One region of the Marinilactibacillus sp. XAAS-LB27 genome, then DNA from elsewhere that is predicted to be linked to it. Evidence: predicted binding sites of a transcription regulator. Region 1 holds the regulator's gene; the other holds the start of a gene.
The links. The regulator NrdR, encoded in region 1, represses ribonucleotide reductase genes. The targets are predictions, from matches to a motif close to ACACNATATATNGTGT.
Positions count from the first base shown of each region.

Region 1 (10,757 bases):
GAACATGCTTTTGAAACCTTATTAAGCCAATCAAAAGCACAGTATTAAGTCGAATTTTAAACGATCATAATAGCTAAAAGATTATCTCCTTTGAGGTAGTCTTTTTATTTTTGAATCCATTATTTAAACAGTCATTATAGTAAAGCTGAGAGTTTAAGTACGTTCTCTTTTTTGTAGACGCCATTTTTGTTAAAATAGAGTAACGAGAGTATTAAATGAACTGAGAAAATAGAGGAGTCGAGATGAATGCCTGAACAGAAAAAACTGCTTTTGATTGATGGATATAGTATAGCTTTTCGTGCGTTCTATGGATTGCACAGTCAATTAGAACGAATGAAAAATAGAAATGGATTACACACGAATGCCCTTTATGGTATTCATAATATGCTTGAAGTCGTTGTGAACAAAGAACAACCTACACATGCTCTTGTAGCGTTTGATGCAGGTAAAACGACGTTCCGTCATGAATTTTTTGAAGAGTATAAAGGTGGACGTTCAAAAATGCCGGCTGAGTTTGCCGAGCAGATTCCCTTTATCAAGGATTTATTATCAGGATTTGGGCTACAATCTTATCAATTGGTTAATTTCGAAGCCGATGATATCATTGGAACGCTTTCTACTCTAGCAGAAGCAGACGGCTTTGAAGTCGTTATTTTGACTGGGGACCGAGATCTGACTCAATTAGCTTCAGATAAAGTTAGAATCGATATCACTAAAAAAGGGGTTAGTGATATTAAAGAATATACTGCAGATTCGATCATGGAAGAAATGGGCATTACGCCGAATCAGATTATCGACATGAAAGGTCTCGCAGGGGATGCTTCTGATAATATTCCAGGAGTTTCAAACATTGGAGAAAAGACAGCTTTAAAACTCTTAAAAGAATACAGCACAGTTGAGGGTTTGTATGAAAACATTGAAGAGATGAAGAAGTCTAAACGAAAAGAAAATTTGATCAATGAAAAAGAAACAGCACTATTAAGTAAAAAATTGGCAACCATTGATATCCAAGCACCTATTGAAATTTCTGTAGAGGAATTAAAGTACAGTGGTATGGATATGGAGAAACTCATTTCTTTCTACAAAGAAATGGATTTCCAATCACACTTGAACAAATTGGATACTTCTGAATATATGGAACAATTAGCAGAAGATGTAGAAGATATTGACTACGAATACGTTAAATCAATCACATCTGACATGTTCAAACCAGATATGGCATTGTATATTGAAATGCTTGAAGACAATTACCATCAATCGGAAATTGTCTCAGTAGGTTGGGGTAATGATCAAAAGATATATGTTGTGGAACCTGCGGACGCTTTCAAATCTCCAGAGTTCAAAAAATGGATTGAATCAGAAGATATTCCTAAAACACTTTATGATACCAAAAGAACCTATGTGGCTCTAAACAGAAAAGATTTTAACCTTAAAGGAACCGAGTTTGATATTTTATTGGCTTCTTATTTATTGACAGCGGAAGACAGTAGTAGTGGGGACGTAGCGGATGTAGCGAGCAAGCATCACTACAATGGACTGTCTCCAGACGAAGTGGTCTACGGAAAAGGGAAGAAAAAGAAAGTACCTGAAAATCTTGAATTGATGAGAGACCATATCGCGCATAAAATTAATGCTGTCTTCAAATTATCTCACCAGATGAATGAAGAACTGGTCAAAAATGAACAGGAAAATCTTCTCAAGGAGATGGAAATTCCTCTAGCAATCGTGCTAGCTGAAATGGAAATCCGAGGAATCACCGTAGATGCTCAAAGACTAGAAAAAATGAAAGCTGAATTTGCTGAAACCTTACACACGATTGAACAGAGAATTTATAAAGAAGCCGGAGAAGAATTTAATATTAATTCTCCGAAACAACTTGGTGTTATTTTGTTTGATAAAATGGGTTATCCTGTTATCAAGAAAACAAAAACTGGGTATTCTACAGCTCAAGATGTACTTGAAAAGCTTCAAGATCAAGCACCCATTGTAGAATTCATTTTACAATACAGACAAATCGCTAAAATTCAGTCTACTTATATTGAAGGTTTGCTCAGAGTGATTAAACCAGAAACAGGGAAAATCCATACACGTTATCTTCAAACAGTAGCGAGGACTGGGCGCTTAAGCTCAGTGGATCCTAACCTTCAAAATATTCCTGTTAGACTAGAAGAGGGGCGGAAAATCAGACAAGCTTTCATACCCAGAAAAGAAGGTTGGAAAATTTTTGCATCCGATTATTCTCAAATCGAATTAAGAGTGCTCGCACATATTTCTAACGACGAACATCTGAAACAAGCCTTTATCGAAGAACAAGATATTCATACAAGTACGGCGATGCGAGTATTTGATCTTAAAGATCCAAGTGAGGTAACTGCAAATATGAGAAGAGATGCTAAAGCTGTTAACTTCGGAATTGTCTACGGAATCAGTGATTATGGTCTTTCTCAAAGTTTGAATATCACTCGAAAAGAAGCTCAAGAATACATTGATACGTACTTTAGTCGATTTCCTGGTGTTAAGACATTTATTGATGATGTCATTCGCGAAGCAAAAGACAAAGGATTCGTTGAAACCTTGTTCCATAGAAGAAGATATTTACCGGATATCAATTCTCGAAATTTCAATTTAAGATCATTTGCTGAAAGAACAGCTATGAATACGCCAATTCAAGGTAGTGCCGCAGATATCTTGAAAGTAGCTATGATTAATATGGCAGAAAAAGTGAAAGAAAAAGGACTTGAAGCTACGATGCTTTTACAAGTTCACGATGAGGTCATCTTCGAAGCACCTGAAGAAGAGATACCGGTTCTAGAAGAGCTAGTCAAAGAAGTTATGGAAAATGCAGTAGAACTATCTGTACCGCTCAAAGTTGAAAGCAGCTGGGGTAAGAGCTGGTATGAAGCCAAATAATATAAGAAATCAGCTAAGAAGCGAGTTTACTCTCGCTTCTTTAACTATTTTTATAGGAGAATGAAAGGAAGAACCGTGTGCCTGAATTACCAGAAGTAGAAAGTGTTCGGACAGGACTTGAAAAGCTGATCAAAGGATTGAAAATCAAACAAGTGACTGTTTTATGGGATAGAATTATTGCGGAACCGAGTGACATCCGCCTATTCAAAGAAAAAATTAAAAATCAACGTATTGAATCAATAGGAAGAAGAGGGAAATTTTTATTATTCTTTTTAACAGATTACGTAATGATCTCGCATTTGAGGATGGAAGGGAAATACCGAATAGAATCAAGGGATGTTCCAATCTCAAAGCACACCCATGTGATCTTTGAACTAGAAGATGGACGGGAGCTGAGATATCTTGATGTTAGGAAATTCGGTAGAATATCATTGATTCCAAGAGACACCGAGCTTGCTCATGCATCAATTGCCAAACTAGGCCCAGAACCAGTAAGAGAAACTTTAATATTAGAAACATTTAAAACTCAATTGCTTAAAAGAAAAAAAACAATCAAAGCAACACTTTTAGATCAAACGGTTATTGCTGGTATTGGAAATATTTATGCAGATGAGATTTTATTTGAAGCAAAAATCTACCCAGCACGTATGGCGAATACGTTAACTGAAATAGAACTTGTAACTCTTTACGAAGCTATCTTGCTCGTCATGGGTAAGGCAGTGAAGGCAGGTGGGACAACCATACGAACCTATCAGAACGCTTTTGGAGAAACAGGATCTTATCAGTCATTTTTGAACGTATATGGCAAAAACGGGCAAAATTGCCCACGTTGCGGAACAATTATTGAAAAAACGAAAGTAGCGCAAAGAGGTACTCATTACTGTCCAAATTGTCAGTCAGAAAGTCAGTTGGTTCGTTAATAAGAGAATAGAGTAAAAAAGGAGGCTGATCATGGCTTATATATTAGGTTTGACAGGAGGCATTGCATCTGGTAAATCGACTGTCAGTCGATTATTTTTAACACACAACATTCCTGTGGTGGATGCTGACGTCGGGGCTAGAATTGTCATTGAACCAGGAACTGAAGCTTTAAAGAAAGTGCAAAACCTATTTGGTGAAGAGATTTTACTAGCAAATGGAGAATTGAATCGAAAAAAACTAGGCGACCTTATTTTTAGCGATCACTTAAAAAGAAAACAGTTAAATGACTGTCTATCTTATTATATTAGAGAATGGATTCTTTCAGAGAAAGATCGATTGATCAATTCTGGACATGAACTGATTGTATTAGATATTCCATTATTATTTGAAGCTGGCTACAATAAAGATGTTGATGAGATTATGGTTGTTGCAGTTGATAAAGAAACGCAACTGAAACGCTTGATGAAACGAAACGAACTTAGTCAATCAGAGGCGCTTCAAAGAATCGAGTCTCAGATGGAATTATCAAAGAAAGTAGCCCAAGCAGATTATATTATTTATAACAATGGAACGCTAGAAGATACAGTGAAACAAGTCGAAGAATGGCTTATAAGTAAAGGGTATTACAGCACTTAAAGCTATGGTATACTGAATATAACTGAAAGTACCTTTAGATTATAAGAAAAGGACTGATTTCTATGCAATGTCCTCGCTGTCAGCATAATGGAAGTAGAGTAGTCGATAGTAGACCAGCTGATGAAAATAAAGCCACTCGTAGACGAAGAGAATGCGAAAGTTGTGGATTCAGATTTACGACCTTTGAGCGACTAGAGCAATCACCGATACTCGTTGTGAAAAAAGATAAAACTCGTGAAGAATTCAGTCGAGAAAAACTTTTAAGAGGCCTGAGGCGAGCGTTTGAAAAAAGACCCGTCACAGCTGAAGAACAAGAAAAAATTGTAACTCGAGTAGAGTATAAAATTAGAGACCGTGGAGATAGCGAAATTGAATCTACCAAGATCGGTGAGTATATTATGCAAGAACTTGCTGAAGTGGATGATGTAGCTTATATAAGGTTTGCGAGTGTATACAGACAATTTAAAGACATAGAGGTATTTATGAAAGAAATGCAAGAGTTAGCAAAGAAAAGAAAGAATGACAAATAATGTTTAGGATAGATAAATGAAAGGAGAGAGTGCACAATGAATTACCCGTGGCAACAAGTCAATCCAAAAGATTTTTTCACATTACGTCAAGTTGTCCCTCTCTCTGATCAAGATGTACGTATTTTGACGACAATCTACCAACCACTTATTGGCAATGCAGCATTCACATTGTATATGAATTTAAAAGAATCAATCAGAAATGGCAGTGGTTGGACAGAGGCTAGACCTTTATCTGAGCTGATGACGCTTCTTGATATTGGGATACCAGAATTATATCAGGCCCGCATTCGACTTGAAGGTTTAGGCTTATTGAGCGTTTATAAAAGCAAAAAAGACTCAGATCAGTTTCTTTTTGAGATCAAACCCCCTCTTTCTGCCGAACGTTTTTTCAATGATCATCTGATGCGTCTGATCTTATTTGAAAAAGTTGGAGAAAGAATGTTCAACGAAATCAAACAGCAGTTTTCTAATGAAAAGCCTGAAGCAGAAAAGTATGAGGAAATTACAAAGTCTTTCTTAGATGTCTATTATTTTGACATCCAAAAACATAATCAATTGTCAGTCGTAGAATTTGATGACCAAGAGTTGCCGTCTTCAAAACATTCACCGGTTCAAATGATGAGTGAACAAAGTGACTTCGATTGGACGTTCTTTGTAGAAGGTTTGAATCATCACTTTATCAATAAAAAATCTCTTACAAAAGAAATTAGAGAATTAATTATTTCTATCTATGAAATATACGGCGTCAACGAACTGGATATGCAAAAGTATGTTCTTGAGTCTACAGATATAGAGACTTCAAATATCGACCAAGAGAAACTACCACAAATCGTTCAAAGAGATTTCCATAAAAAGCAAGCTAGAAAAGTTCAGATACAAGATAAAGTAACGGGTTCAATTCAAGAAGAACAATCTGCTAAAAGTGGGCGAAAAACACAACTTAAACAAAAGGGATTTAATAATCAAGAAATCGAAATCATTTTACATGCTCAGGAAGTAAAACCGATTGAATACTTGAAATCTATCAAGAATCAAAAAGGTGGATTTGTTTCTAGCAATGAAACATGGGTCATTAAAGAACTTGTAGAACAATCTTCTCTTTCGACAAGTGTGATTAATATCCTAATCAATTATGTGTTGATTGGGAAAAATGCACCTGTATTGGAAAAAAGTCTTGCACTGAAAGTTGCTAATGATTGGGCGCAAAATGATATAAACTCACCAGAAGACGCTCTACAGAAAGTGAAACAATTATATGCTGAGTCAAGAAGCGATAGACAAAGCAAACAAAGATCGGGTTCAACTCGATCAAATTCTCAAAAATATATTAGAAAAGAAACGTTACCAGACTGGGCATCAGAAGAGAATGTTGGAGAAGAAATCGATGCTAAAAAGCAAGAAGAATTCAGGCAAAGACTTGAGCGTATCAGAAATCGAAGTAAAGGTGGTGACAGTTAATGGAGAGTATTCGTAACCAGTTGGAAAATATGATGAATTCAACTAAAATGAACGAGAGATTTAGAGAAATCATGAAAAACGAAGTATTTAAAGATCCTGATGTTCGACGGTTTATTGCTGAAAACAGGACAGTACTCGATAACGAAGCGATTGAAAAAAGTGCGTCTAAGTTGTATGAATTTGTTGTCGAAAAGAAGAAAGCGGCTGCTCAGAGTGGTCAGCTTATGCCGGGGTATAAGCCAAGTCTTTCAATCAACAATAAAAGAGTTGATGTAACCTATGAGCCGTCTTCTGATTTGATCAATCGTCAGAAACAAGAAGCTATCAATAAACGGATTCATTCATTGTATATGTCAAAAGACATTAAGCATTTCAATATTGATCAGTTTGATAGTACGCCCGGGAGAAACAAAGCGGTAGAGGAAGCCTACGATTTTATTGATCAGTTTCTTGAAAATCCTGAAACCTTCCAACAAGGATTGTATCTTTACGGAAAATTTGGAGTAGGGAAGACTTTTCTATTAGGGGCGATTGCGCATGAGTTATCAAAACAAGGTCATCCCTCAACACTCGTTCATTTTCCAACATTTGCTGTCGAAATGAAGAATTCAATTGGCCAAAATACAACTGAAGAAAAGCTTTCTGCTTTGAAAAACGCTAAAATATTAATGATTGATGATATTGGAGCGGATTCTATGTCTAGTTGGATTAGAGATGATATTCTGGGAGTCGTTTTACAGCATAGAATGCAAGAACAGCTTCCAACGTTCTTTACCTCTAATTTTGATATGGCTCATTTGGAACAAGAGCATCTTCGAGTGACGCAAAGAGGCGAAAATGAACCTTTAAAAGCTAAAAGGATTATGGAAAGAGTGAAGTTTCTTTCCAAAGAAGTAGAAATGACAGGCGATAACAGGAGACATGCTTAGTAAGAAAACTATTGAAAGCTAAAGTCAAGCGTGGTATTCTACTATTATTCTAATAATAAAACTTAGAGAAAGACAAATTTGATAAGAGCTTGTTTTAAAGAGAGGAAGACATTAGCTGAAAGTCTTCTGAAACAATTTATCATCTACCCCTTTCGAGTGCTGCTTTGAATTGAGTAAGAGCAGACGTGTCTCTGCGTTAAAGAGCTAATGAAGACAGAGAGTTTACTTTCTGTAAAACTGGGTGGAACCACGTAATCAACTACGTCCCAATGAATGAGATCAATCTCATTCATTGGGACTTTTTTTGTACAATAAGTGAAGAGAATAAAAGCAGGAGGAATTGATATGTCAGAAATCGCAGTTAAATTACCAGATGGGTCCATAAAAAATGTGGAGTCAGGATCATCACCGAAAATGGTTGCAGGCAGTATTGCTAAATCATTGGAGAAAAAAGGATTAGCCGGTAAGTGGAATGGTCAACATGTTGATTTTGATCAACCACTTTATGAAGACGGAGAACTTGAAATCATTACACCAGATCACGAAGATGCTTTAGGAATCCTTCGTCATTCTACTGCTCACTTAATGGCTCAAGCAATTAAGAGATTATTCCCAGATGTTAAGTTCGGTGTAGGTCCAGCGATTGAAACAGGATTTTACTATGATACAGATTCAGAAACACCTATCACAGAAGAAGATTTAGAATCCATTGAAAAAGAAATGATGGCAATTGTTAAAGAGAATCTACCATTTGTACGAAAAGAAATTTCTAGAGAAGCCGCACTTGAATTGTTCGCAGCAGATCCTTACAAAGTAGAACTCATTACAAATTTACCAGAAGATGAGACAATATCTGTTTATGAACAAGGTGAATTTGTCGATTTATGTAGAGGTGTACATGTGCCTTCGACTGGTCGTATTCAGGTGTTTAAATTACTCTCTCTAGCAGGAGCATATTGGAGAGGAAACTCAGATAATAAAATGATGCAACGTGTTTACGGTACGGCTTTCTTCGATAAAAAAGCATTAAAAGAATTTATCAAGATGCGTGAAGAAGCCAAGCAACGCGATCACCGTAAATTAGGTAAAGAATTAGATATCTTTATGCTGTCACCTGAAGTTGGATCAGGACTACCATTCTGGTTGCCAAAAGGTGCAACAATCCGTCGAGTGATTGAAAGATACATTACAGACAAAGAGATCAGCATGGGGTACCAGCACGTATATACTCCAATCATGGCGAATGTAGATTTCTACAAAACATCTGGACACTGGGATCACTATCACGAAGATATGTTTCCACCAATGGATATGGGTGATGGAGAAATGCTTGTATTGCGTCCGATGAACTGCCCGCATCATATGATGGTATTCAAAAATGACGTAAGAAGTTACCGTGATTTACCAATCCGTATTGCGGAATTAGGCCAAATGCATCGTTATGAGAAAAGTGGCGCTTTATCTGGATTGCAACGTGTTCGTGAAATGACTTTGAATGATGCTCACGTATTTGTAAGACCGGATCAAATTAAAGAAGAATTCCGCAGAGTTGTGGAATTGATGCTAGCTGTATTCGAAGATTTCGATATTAAAGATTATCGCTTCCGATTAAGCTATCGTGATCCGAAAAATACAGAGAAATATTTTGACGACGATGAAATGTGGGAAAAAGCACAGTCTATGTTGAAAGATACTTTGGATGAGATGGGGATGGACTACTTCGAAGCTATTGGTGAAGCAGCTTTTTACGGTCCAAAGCTAGATGTACAAGTTAAGACAGCGATGGGGATCGAAGAAACATTATCAACTGTTCAATTAGATTTCCTGCTACCTGAAAGATTTGACCTGACTTACGTTGGAGAAGATGGTAATGACAACCATAGACCAGTTGTTATCCACCGCGGTATTGTTTCTACAATGGAACGATTTGTAGCTTACTTGATTGAAAGATACAAAGGAGCTTTCCCTACGTGGTTAGCACCAGTGCAAGCTAAAATTATTCCGGTTAACTTGGATATCCATGCTGACTATGCTAATCAGTTAAACGAAGAACTGAAAGCGAAAGGATTACGGATCGAAATTGATAACCGCAATGAAAAAATGGGGTACAAGATTCGCCATGCGCAAACTCTTAAAATCCCTTATCAAATCGTGGTTGGTGACAGTGAAGTAGAGAATCAGACAGTGAGTGTTCGTAAATATGGTGAAAAAGAAACCATCACATATTCTAAAAATGAATTCATTTCAAACATTGTAGCTGAATCCAATAAATGATTTAATGCTCAAATAGTGTTGACAGGTAAATAAATATTTGTTATTATATAAGAGTTGAGAAAACAAAGCAGAAGCACCCGCTTCTCGCCTTTTGGATTTAGATCCATGGGCAGATATCGAACGTATATAACTCAAAATAGTTACGACTATTTTGAAGTCAGATAAGTATTTCTTGTCTGGTTGCGGAGATGGAGACGGGGCTTTGAAAAAGGTCACGTCTCTTTTTCTGTCTCTGTTTTTTTCGCAAATACTTTGGAGGTGAACCACCATAGCAAAAGACATGATTGTCAATGATCGTATTCGTGCTAGAGAAGTACGTTTGATCGGCAAAGACGGTGAACAGATCGGGGTAGTCCAACGCAATGAAGCAATGCGCTTAGCTGAAGATGCCAATCTAGATTTAGTTCTAGTGTCACCTAACGCTAAGCCACCTGTTGCTCGTGTAATGGATTATGGGAAGCATCGCTACGAAATGCAAAAGAAAGAACGTGAAGCAAGAAAGAATCAAAAAATCGTTAACGTTAAAGAGATTCGTTTGAGTCCAACTATCGACGATCACGATTTTGATACAAAATTGCGTAATGCACGTAAGTTCTTGGAAAAAGGCGATAAAGTGAAAGTATCTATTCGATTCCGTGGACGTGCGATTACTCACAAGGAAATTGGACGTGAAGTACTAGAACGTATGGCGGAAGCAGCGTCTGACATTTCACAAGTCGAATCGAAAGCTAAAATGGATGGTCGTAGCATGTTCTTGATGCTGGCACCGAAATCTGAGAAATAAGACAAGTGTAGGAGGAAATCAATAATGCCTAAGCAAAAGACACATAAAGGTTCAGCAAAACGTTTCAAGAGAACGGGTTCTGGTAAACTTAAACGTAGCCACGCAAAACGTAGCCACATGTTTGCAAACAAATCTCAAAAACAAAAACGTCACTTGCGTAAATCTACAATGGTTTCGAAGAGTGATTACAAACGTATCAAACAACAACTTGCTAAAATGAAATAATAAATGTACGAGCACTCGAATGATCAAGAGTGCAACCAAGGAGGAAATCAACAATGGCACGAGTTAAAGGTGGAGTAGTCTCCCGCAAGC
Region 1 covers NZ_JAYXKP010000009.1:46,022-56,778, forward strand. The annotation lists gene murC (UDP-N-acetylmuramate--L-alanine ligase) at 1-48, shown strand, start outside; gene polA (DNA polymerase I) at 247-2,910, shown strand; gene mutM (DNA-formamidopyrimidine glycosylase) at 2,988-3,830, shown strand; gene coaE (dephospho-CoA kinase) at 3,862-4,467, shown strand; gene nrdR (transcriptional regulator NrdR) at 4,530-4,997, shown strand; gene VXN63_RS10950 (replication initiation and membrane attachment family protein) at 5,034-6,455, shown strand; gene dnaI (primosomal protein DnaI) at 6,455-7,384, shown strand; T-box leader at 7,439-7,656, shown strand; gene thrS (threonine--tRNA ligase) at 7,730-9,658, shown strand; gene infC (translation initiation factor IF-3) at 9,939-10,442, shown strand; gene rpmI (50S ribosomal protein L35) at 10,467-10,667, shown strand; gene rplT (50S ribosomal protein L20) at 10,721-10,757, shown strand, end outside.

Region 2 (10,757 bases), on a different contig from region 1:
GGACGTTTTTTGTGAGATATAATGTAATCCCATCCATACCAAGCTAACTACAAAAGCAAAAATAGTCGAAGCTGGTGATAATTCTCTTTTTGCATCCATGACTTTGATACTGTCACTCATTGGAATCATGTTTTTTGTCGCAAGTGCTTGAGGCAGACGGATATATCCTAAAGTCAATCCATTGACTACACCTAAAACAGCAATCAAAACAAAAGTAAGCATGATCGATTCACCATTTGCCCCAAGTATAGCTGTACCAATCTGACTGATTGCAGCATCTCCTGTGGACAAGATATACTCTTCTCCAACAATCGATACTGTTCCTAAGAAGTAAGCTAGGTAGACAACGAGTACAATTAAAGGTCCAATGGTTAAAGCAATTGGCATATTGCGTTTAGCATTTTTAACTTCTGGTGTGATGGTTGTCGAGATAACCCATCCTTCAAAAGAGAAAGCCATTGGCGCTAAGGCTGCAAGCCAGCCGAGTCCTACAGAGCTTGTTCCGATTACAGCCACTTCGTTTGGAATTTCAGGATTTGGTGCACTCCAGAACAACCCTACAAGTCCAATCCCAATTAAGGGAATCAATTTAATGAACGTCGTAAGATTTTGGAAACGTCCACCTGCTTTAAGCGAAATATAGTTCATTCCAAATAAGAATGTTAAATAAATAAGTCCTATACCGACTTGTGTTTCAAGTGTTGATGGTAAGTTAAACAGCATTGTGGTGTAAATTCCAGCTACCCATGCAACTACTACTGTGATTGTTGGGAAATAAACCCATACTTGGAACCAGCCAAATGCACTAGCTGCCGCAGGTGAAATGAACTCTTCAAAATACCCCACTACGCCACCAGTTTTTTCTGTTCTACTAGCTAATTCAGTTAAAGTGATACTCCCAAATATCACACATAAAGCCCCAATACAGAATACAAGCACGCCTAGTAAAACATCGCCACCCGTATAAGCTAGGATATCATCTGATTTGAAAAAGATTCCTGAACCTACACAGATACCGACAATCATAGACAATGCTGTCAGTAATCCATAATGCTGTTTTATTTCTATCTTCTTATCTTCCACTGTTTCTCTCCTTTTTACTGTTGAATAGTATTTTTTTATTATACTTTATTCATATTATAAATAATTATACTGAATACAGTATAATAGAGAATATAACAGAAATCACAGTTTAAGAAAAGAATGTTTTGCTTTATTCACTTAAATAGTCTATCCCCTCTGTTTAGCATACCTATTTTAAATCATAAGTAGTGTCCATCTTGCCACAACACACACTCTCCAGTCTTTAATGACTTTTGAACGTCGATGATTTTTTGATTCGAACTCCCTCTAAAGGCCAGACCCAGATCCTTTTTCTCCAACTCAAATCGTCCGTCTACTACTACGTCCAGATAAGACAACAATGTTTGTTTATCTTCTGTTCCGGTCATCAATTCTTCCCAAGTATATCCCGTCCACGACCAGATATCTTTTTTGTTTCCAAACTCTTCTTTAATGCGTTTGCTCAACTGGATTGTAACTCCAGTATTCAAGAATGGTTCTCCTCCTAGCAAGGTCATCCCTTGACAGTACTCAGCGCGTAAATCTTCGATGATTTGATCTTCCAGTTCAATAGAATAAGGCTTCCCATATGCAAAATTTTGCGCGACTTTGTTGTAGCACCCTTTACAAGCAAAGGGACAGCCACTGACATAAATACTGCACCTTACGCCTTCTCCGTCCACAAAGTTATAGGGTTTATAATCTGCGATATAGTGTTTGCTGAATTGTTCAGATGTCCACGCTGTTGGATCAGTTTTCATTGATTTCACAACTTTCCATATGCTTTATTCTAGCAGCAATTTCTTTATGTCTACCCTCTACCATTGGGCGTTTCTGTGGATTACCAAGATAGCCACACGTTCTTTTCACTACATCACACGTCTCTGGATCCGTATTTCCACATTGTGGACATTTGAAACCATATTCTGTGGGTCTAAAGTCTCCCTCAAAGTCGCACTGATAACAGCGATCAATCGGTGTGTTCGTTCCTAAATAACCGACTCTATCATATGCAAAGTCCCAGACAGCTTCCAAAGCTTTAAGATTGGTCTGGAGTTTGGGATATTCACAATAATGGATGAACCCTCCGCTCGTAAAAGGTGCATAGTCTTTTTCAAATTCAATCTTTTCAAACGGTGTCGGATTCTTTCTAACATCATAGTGGAAGCTATTGGTGTAATACCCTTTATCTGTAATCTCTTTTATTACGCCAAACTTCTCTGTATCTAGTCGACAGAATCGGTCCGTCAGACTCTCACTTGGTGTTGCATAGACACTGACATGGAGATCCGTTTCTTCACTCCACTCATCCGCTGCTTGTTTCAGTTCTTTTAGTATGCTTAAAGTGAAGGTTTTTGCCGTTTTGTTATGCTCCCAGTCACTACCAAAGAAAGAAGCAGCGACTTCGTACAAGCCAATATAACCGACCGATGCAGTCGCTCTTCTATTTATAAACAGGCTTTCGACAGCTTCTTCTTTATTTAGCCTCTTGCCAAAGGCACCATGCATATAAAGAATCGGTGCGTTCTCAGGCTTTGCTTCCATGACCCTTCCTGCTTTAAAGACTAGACCGTCATGCAAGACTTCTAGACGTTCTTTCAAGATAGACCAAAATTTATCCTGATCTCCCTCTGCTTCCAAAGCCACTCTAGGAAGATTTAAAGTCACAACTCCTAAATTCATTCTTCCCGCAGTGATTTCTTTGTTTTCTTCGTTTTTCCATCCTTGTAGAAAAGATCTACACCCCATCGGCGCTTTAAAGCTACCTGTCAGCTCTACGATTTTATCGTAAGATAAGATATCTGGATACATCCTTTTAGCAGAGCACGCTAATGCGAGCTCCTTAATTGCATAATTCTGGTCATCCTTCTCTAAATTAATACCTCTTTTCAATGTGAAGATCAATTTGGGAAAAATCGCTGTTCTTTTCTCCTTGCCAAGCCCATTTAATCGTACCGTCAAAATGGCTTTTTGAATCTCTCGCTCAATCCAAGAGGTGCCTAGTCCGAAACCGATGCTCGTAAAAGGTGTCTGTCCTTGGGATGTGTACAAGGTATTGATTTCATATTCCAGACTCTGCATAGCGTCATAGATGTCTTTTTTTGTTTGCTCCTTGGCAAATGCCTGTTGTTCTATAGGAGTTTTCACCCATTTCGCAGCTATTTTCTGATGCTTCTTGTAATTCAATTCTGCGTAAGGTGCCAGCACCTCATCGATTCGGTCAAAACTACATCCCCCATACTGACTGGAAGCTACATTTGCAATGATCTGGGCTGTCTGAGCAGCTGCAGTTTGAATCGATTTAGGAGACTCTACATCTGCGTTTCCGATTTGAAATCCTTCTTCAAACATTTCTTTGAAATCAATCAAGCAACAATTACTCATAGGTGCATAGGGGGTGTAATCTAGATCATGGTAATGGATATCTCCTTTTTCATGAGCATTTGCTACATGTTCTGGAAGCCACTTCAACCCTATCGCTTTTCCAACCACCCCCGCTGTCAGGTCACGTTGTGTATTAAATACTCTACTATCTTTATTCGCATTTTCATTTACAATACTTTTATCCTGATTTAAAAGATTCTGAATCATTTGATTCACATCTCTTCGCTTCTCTTTGTCTCTATTTTTCTGTTCTTTTTGAGCATTTAATTGAAATATCAGCTTTGGTTGACCCAATTCATTTAAAACGCTTTTTAAAATGTGTTCTATTTCACAAGAATGTATAACAGAATGTGCTTTTTTTCCTATTTTTTCTTGGAGTCTATTTTTTAAAAGCATCTGCTGCTCTTTTGTAACTACTATACTACCTTTATTGATATTTATGTATACGTTCAATAGCTTGTCGATTGAAAAATCTTGTATTCTTCCGTCACGCTTTTCTACTTTCAACTCTTTCAGGGTTTTTTTACTCATTGTTCTAGTTTTATCTACTGTTTCCATAGTGATTTCCCCTTTCGACTTTCGTAACTTTGGTTGTTTTTTCACAAGTGACGTTAAAAGCAAATCCCACTTTTCAGCAGGAATGCTTGTTTATGGATTTAAGAATACCATTTTACGTAATCTTCATCTTCCATCGATTCTACCATACCTAATAGATAACCATTTCCAACTTGCGAGAAGAAATCATGGTTACTTGTACCTGTAGAAATTCCGTTCATAATGATTGGATCGACATCGTTTGCCTGATCCGGGAACAACGGATCAAATCCAAGATTCTGTAAAGCTTTATTGGCGTTATAACGTAAGAATACGCCAACTCTATCCGTCCAACCAATTTCTCCATAAAGATACTCTGTGTATTCCATTTCGTTCTCATAAAGTTTGAATAACAAATCATAGGTCCAGTTTTTCAGTTCTTCCTGTTCTGTTTCAGAAAGTTGATTGTATCCAATCTGGAATTTGTATCCGATATATGTGCCGTGAACCGATTCGTCTCTTAGAATGAGCTTAATGATTTCTGCAATATTCGTCATTTTACTATTTCCAAGGTAATGTAGCGGTGCAAAGAACCCTGAATAGAATAAGAAAGACTCAAGAAATACACTTGCTACTTTTTTCTGAAGATCTGTACCTTCTTGATAAATTGCATTAACAATTTGCGCTTTCTTTTGAAGCATTTCGTTTGAGTGTGTCCACTCAAAAATTTGATCGATTTCTGATTTTGTATTCAACGTACTGAAAATCGCGCTATAACTTTTAGCATGCATCGATTCCATGAATTCGATGTTGTTATAAACAGCTTCTTCGTGTTGTGTACGAATATCTTTTTTCAGTGCTTCAATACCATCTTGAGATTGAAGTGTATCTAGTAGTGTCAGTCCACCGAAAACTTTTGCAACCATATCTTTTTCTGCAAGAGGCAATTTTTGCCAATCACTTAAATCATTAGATAGTGGGATTCGTGTATCTGTCCAGAATTGTTCAACCAGTTTTTCCCAAGTCAGTTTATCGACCATATCTTCTATCTGGTTCCAGTTAATTGCTTTATAGGTTTCAACCATTCTTTATTCTCCTTGTCCCATCGTTTAGTCTGCTATTTGGTATCTGTACATCAATCCATAGCTAATGGTGTATAGCTGGATCTTATCTTTACTTTGCTATACACCAATCACCTATTCGATAAATTAAATTGTACAGCTCTCACATGCATTTGATCCGATTTCTTCTGCATCATCTGTAAACGTACGAACATAATAAATAGATTTGATCCCTTTTTTATGTGCATAATGTCTTAAAATATTTAAGTCACGAGTCGTTTGTTTTGTTGTCTTGCCTTCTTTCCATTCGTAGATTCCTTCTGGGATATCTGAACGCATGAAGAGTGTAAGACTCATACCTTGATCGACGTGTTTTTGAGCTGCCGCATAGATATCGATTACTTTACGCATATCCATATCATAAGCACTCTGATAATAAGGCATCGTTTCGTTTGATAAATACGGTGCCGGATAGTAAGTTTTTCCAGTCAGTTTTTCCTGACGTTCTTCTACCAGACGTGTAATCGGGTGAATACTTGCTGATGTTTCATTTACATAGCTGATAGATCCAGTCGGTGCAACAGCCATTCTATACTGGTGATATAGCCCATTTTCTTGAACATCTTTTTTCAAAGCATCCCAGTCTGCTGCTGAAGGAATGTGGATACCATTATCCGCAAAAATTGCTGCAATTTTCTCATATTCAAATACATGATCTGTCGTTGTATATTTGTCAAAATAAGAACCATTTGCATAGTCTGATTTTTCAAAGTTAAAGAATACTTGATTTCTTTCTGTTGCTAACTTGTTACTTGCTTTAAGCGTGTAATAGTTTAAAAGCATAAAGTAAGCATCTGTGAATTCTACTGACTCAGGTGAGCCATAGTGCATTTGATTCAATGCAAAAAACGTGTGTAAGCCCATAGCGCCAAGGCCGATCGTGTGGTATTTGTCGTTACCATTTTTTACAGACGGTACAGCTTCAATATTTGATTGATCCGTAACAAACGTTAATGCTCGAACCATTGCATCTACTGATTTTTCAAAGTCAGGTGTCTTCATTAGGTTCACTACGTTAGTCGAACCTAAGTTACAACTGATGTCCGTACCCAATGTTTCATATTCTTGGTTATCCTTGATGAGTGAAGGCTCTTGTACTTGAAGAACCTCACTACACAAGTTACTCATCGTGATTGTTCCGTAAACAGCGTTTGCTTTGTTTGCAGTATCGATATTAATTACATAAGGATACCCTGATTCTTGTTGAAGCTTAGAAATTTCATTTTCAAGATCACGCGCTTTTACTTTTGTTTTAGTAATTTCTGGATTTGCCACCATATTGTCGTATTCTTTAGTGATATCAATATAAGCAAATGGCTCGCCATAGATGCGTTCAACATCGTACGGGCTAAACAGGTACATATCTTCATTATGTGCTGCTAGTTCGTAAAATTTATCTGGAACAGTAACACCTAAAGAAAGTGTCTTCACACGAACTTTCTCATCCGCATTTTCCTTTTTAGTAGAAAGGAAGCTCATGATGTCTGGGTGGAAAATATTCAAGTAAACCGCACCAGCACCATTTCTCTGTCCTAACTGGTTGGAATAGCTAAAGCTGTCTTCTAATAATTTCATGACAGGTAAAACGCCACTAGAAGCATTTTCGATTTTCTTGATGGGATCTCCAGCTGCTCTAAGGTTTGTCAGGTTTACACCAACGCCCCCGCCAATACGAGACAATTGAAGCGCTGAGTTAATTGCACGTCCAATACTATTCATATCATCTGTTGTTTGAATCAAGAAACAAGAAACGAGTTCTCCACGACGTTTTCTACCCGCATTCAAGAATGTCGGTGTCGCTGGTTGATAACGCTGATTGATGATTTCTTCAGCGATACTCGTTGCCAAAGCTTCATCACCGTGTGCTAAATACAATGCATTAAAAGCGATACGGTCTTCAAATCTTTCCAAGAAACGTTTACCATCATCTGTTTTCAAAGCATATTGAGTATAGAATTTATACGCAGACATAAATGAGCGGAAACGGAATTTCTGGTTATAAAGTCCTTCAATCAATTCTGTAATGAATGTTCTTGAATACTTTCCAATAAAACCTTCTTCAATAAAATCGTGCTCAATCAGATAATCGATTTTTTCGTTAATACTATCAAACGAAACTGTATTAGGATTTACATGCTCGATAAAATAAGCTTTTACAGCTTCGCGATCTTTGTGAAGGGGAATCTGATTATTTACCGGGCGATTGATTTCATTGTTTAGTTGAAAATATGTTACTTCTTTAGGTTGTTCTTTTACTGGACTATTAGTAGCCAAGATCATCCACCACTTTCTTTATTTTTGATACGTCGTCTTCGTTTCCCTGAAATTCAAAACTATGAATGAGCGGAACGTTATACTCTTTTGCCAAATCTTTCGCGGTAAAAACAAATAGCTGTGCAAAATTAAGATTTCCTCCGCCAGCTACTCCTTTTAAAAAAGATTGGTTGTTTTCTGTTTCAATGAAATCATTTAAGATTTCAGTCATTTCTTTATCATACGTTGGTGTTATCACGATGTAGGGTTCGTTTACAGGAATAAATGGATTAGTTGGCGTTAATTCCAACGAATCCATCTCGAGTTTGTTTACGAATTTTCTGGTCTGTCCTGTCAGAGAAAAATACACTACCTTCATAATGATTACGCTAATTGACTAAGCATGTCTGGACGGAAGCCGTTAAACGCTTCTAGACCTTCGGCAAGAACAACGGGTAAAGAGCTGAACCCTAAACTTTTAACTTCTTCAATTGCTGCTTCGTTTTCAGCGATATCTTTAATTTCAAATGGGATACCTTTATCTTCTAAAAATTTCTTTGTAAAGTTACATTGCATACAATTCGGTTTTGAATATACGATGACTGCTTTGTTTGACATGGTGTTTTCCTCCTATTAAGTAACCTGCTGATTGTTAAGCTCAATGTGATAAGCGACAGAATTTCTTGTCTTAAAACACAAATTCTGTTCGCTTCAATGCAGAAGAGCTGAACTATATATAGTATCACTTCGTTATCGAACGTGTGTACTTTTCAGTGCTCATCTCTTCTTGTATCGTATCTATTATTCTACATGACTATAGAAAAAATTCAAGTCTAAAACACTGTATATGGGAAAGATTTTTAAACCGAACACTACATGTTGTGTCAAGGCACAAAAAGACACTCTCGTTATTTTGCTCAACAATACGAGCAGAACGAGAGTGTATAAGGTTTTGCACTTCAAAAATTCTTTTTTGTTTTTTTGCCTCACAACTATATATAGTGGCATTTTTTTTTGAAGCAGATAGACTTTATTTTCGTTCACCATAAATAACTTCCAAACAAAATGCACAAGGCTCATCGCCATCTCTTCTAGAACCATAAAACAGATTACATACATGAAAACCATCTTCATATATTTTCTCAAGATTCATTCGAGATTTTGTCATACCCGTATCACTTAATTGTTTTTCAATCGACTGCTGTTTGATGACTTCAGCTAATCTGTCTCTCAGATGCTGATTTTCCATACTTAATGCATGGTTTTCTTCAGTTAACTGAGACAGCTCTAGTTTCACTTGCTTGAGCGTCTTCAGAGTGGCTTCTGCTTGGGTTTCCAAATCAGAAAATGTGTCATGTAATTCTTTCTTATTCATTGTTCACCACTTTTTCATTCTCTACAGAGTGTTTATCGGTTTCAACTTTAACTTTGATTATCATTAGGCAGTCTATTTATAATCTACTGCCTTGTAATAGCATAACATGATTAGAATTGAAATGGCAAACCCTCAATGCATAAAGTTTGCTGTTTTTTGTAAAGGGACAGTTTTCGTGACAATTCATCGAATAAGTTTACCCAGCTATCATCTGAAGTGAAATATCTTCAAATACACCTTGGGCAGCTACATTGCTATTCAATTTCTTTTTTGCTTCAAGCAATTGTTCCAGGATATGGATGATTTGTCTGCTAGAATACTGTTCCGCTGTTTGTTTAAGTTGTACTTCATAATTTAGAAAGGCTACGATAACCGAATCAGAATAGGTTAAATTCAATAAATCTCGGTATAAAACAATGAGTAGATCGACTACGAGCTGGTTTGATTCTCTGTCATTGACGGTTCCCATTAAATCTGTCTGAACATATACGAAGGCCTGATCATCTTTTTTCGATAAAAACTTAAACCAGTTCCAAGTTGCTTTCACCAAATTCTGAAATGGTTCATCTCCAGCTAATTCAATTGCTTTCTCTGCATCATGAGTCACTCTTGCAGTCAACGCTGCTTGCGAATCCGTCAGTCCACGCTCTTTCAGTTCATCTATTCGATCTCCAAGCGGTTGGACTGGGAAATGAACAATCTGACAGCGTGAAAGGATGGTAGGCAATAATCGCTGCTTTGCTGTCGTGAGCAATAACGCTGTTGTCTCTCCATCTGGTTCTTCCAAAAATTTAAGTAAGCTATTTGCAGCATTCTGCGTCATTTTTTCAATATCTTCTATAATGAATAACTTTCGCTTACTTTCTACCCCACTTTTAGAGAACTCTTCTTTCAGTTCTCTTACTTGAGCAACTTTAATGGATAGTCCATCTGGTTTGATTTCAATAATATCAGGATGCTGATGCGTTTGAATCCTTTGACATTGGCTACATTCTCCACATGGACGCTGCTCTTTTTCAAAATTCTTACAGAAAAGAGCTTGGGCGATCCATAGTGCCATTTCTTTTTTCCCTGTACCTGCAAATCCCTCAAAAACATAGGCATGCTGCATGGTCTGATTGCTGATTAATTTAGAAAACAGCCGACTGATACTCGACTGTTTTTCAACGATGGTCGACATTGAACGTCTCCCTTACCTTTAATATTGTTGGAATTGCTCGATTGGAAGAACAAACAGTGTTGCACCACCAACTTCTACATCTACAGGATACGTTAAGTCTGATTCCAGAGTAAAGTCATAAGAAGGCGGACTCATCATTGTCTGACTTCTTGTAGAACAATTTTCCTTGATCAAGGCTAATACGCTGTCAACTTTTCGGTCTTCAACACCCATTAAGAAAGTCGTATTTCCTGCTCTTAAAAATCCCCCCGTAGAAGATAGTTTTGTTGCTCGTACACCTTTTTCTACGAATTCATCTGCTAACCTCTTACTGTCTTGGTTCTGAACGATCGCTACGATTAATTTCATTTTGATTCATCCTTTCTCATTCGTTTTTTTGAAGTCTTCAATAGCACTCTTCAATGCTTTCTCAGCTGCATCAAAAACACTATCTTGACTCTTAGCGGCATCGATTACAACAAATCGGTCCGGCTCTTTTTCTATCATCATCTGATATGCATTTCGAACTTCTTCATGGAAGGTTATAGCTTCCATCTCCAAGCGGTCTTGCGTTCGATTAGAATTTTTATCTTTGATTCTCTCAAGTCCGACCTCAGCTTCTACATCTAAATAAAGCGTCATATCCGGTGTTAATCCTTCAATTGCAAATTCGTTTATGGAAAGGACTTTTTCCATCCCGATCCCTCTAGCTTGTCCTTGATAGGCCACTGAGCTATCAACGAATCGGTCGCAAAGTACAATTTCACCTCTAGATAAAGCAGGTAAAATCTTTTCAACGACATGCTGTCTACGACTCGCTGCAAGTAGTAGGGCTTCTGTTCTAGGATCCATGGCTGTATGTGCTGGA
Region 2 covers NZ_JAYXKP010000008.1:334-11,090, reverse strand. The annotation lists gene VXN63_RS10145 (APC family permease) at 1-1,083, opposite strand, end outside; gene nrdG (anaerobic ribonucleoside-triphosphate reductase activating protein) at 1,263-1,823, opposite strand; gene nrdD (anaerobic ribonucleoside-triphosphate reductase) at 1,813-4,005, opposite strand; gene nrdF (class 1b ribonucleoside-diphosphate reductase subunit beta) at 4,104-5,066, opposite strand; gene nrdE (class 1b ribonucleoside-diphosphate reductase subunit alpha) at 5,190-7,376, opposite strand; gene nrdI (class Ib ribonucleoside-diphosphate reductase assembly flavoprotein NrdI) at 7,366-7,734, opposite strand; gene nrdH (glutaredoxin-like protein NrdH) at 7,740-7,973, opposite strand; gene VXN63_RS10110 (initiation-control protein YabA) at 8,386-8,730, opposite strand; gene holB (DNA polymerase III subunit delta') at 8,927-9,910, opposite strand; gene VXN63_RS10100 (cyclic-di-AMP receptor) at 9,929-10,258, opposite strand; gene tmk (dTMP kinase) at 10,265-10,757, opposite strand, start outside.
Region 2: the regulator NrdR is predicted to act here: its motif matches at 8,225-8,240, upstream of nrdH (glutaredoxin-like protein NrdH).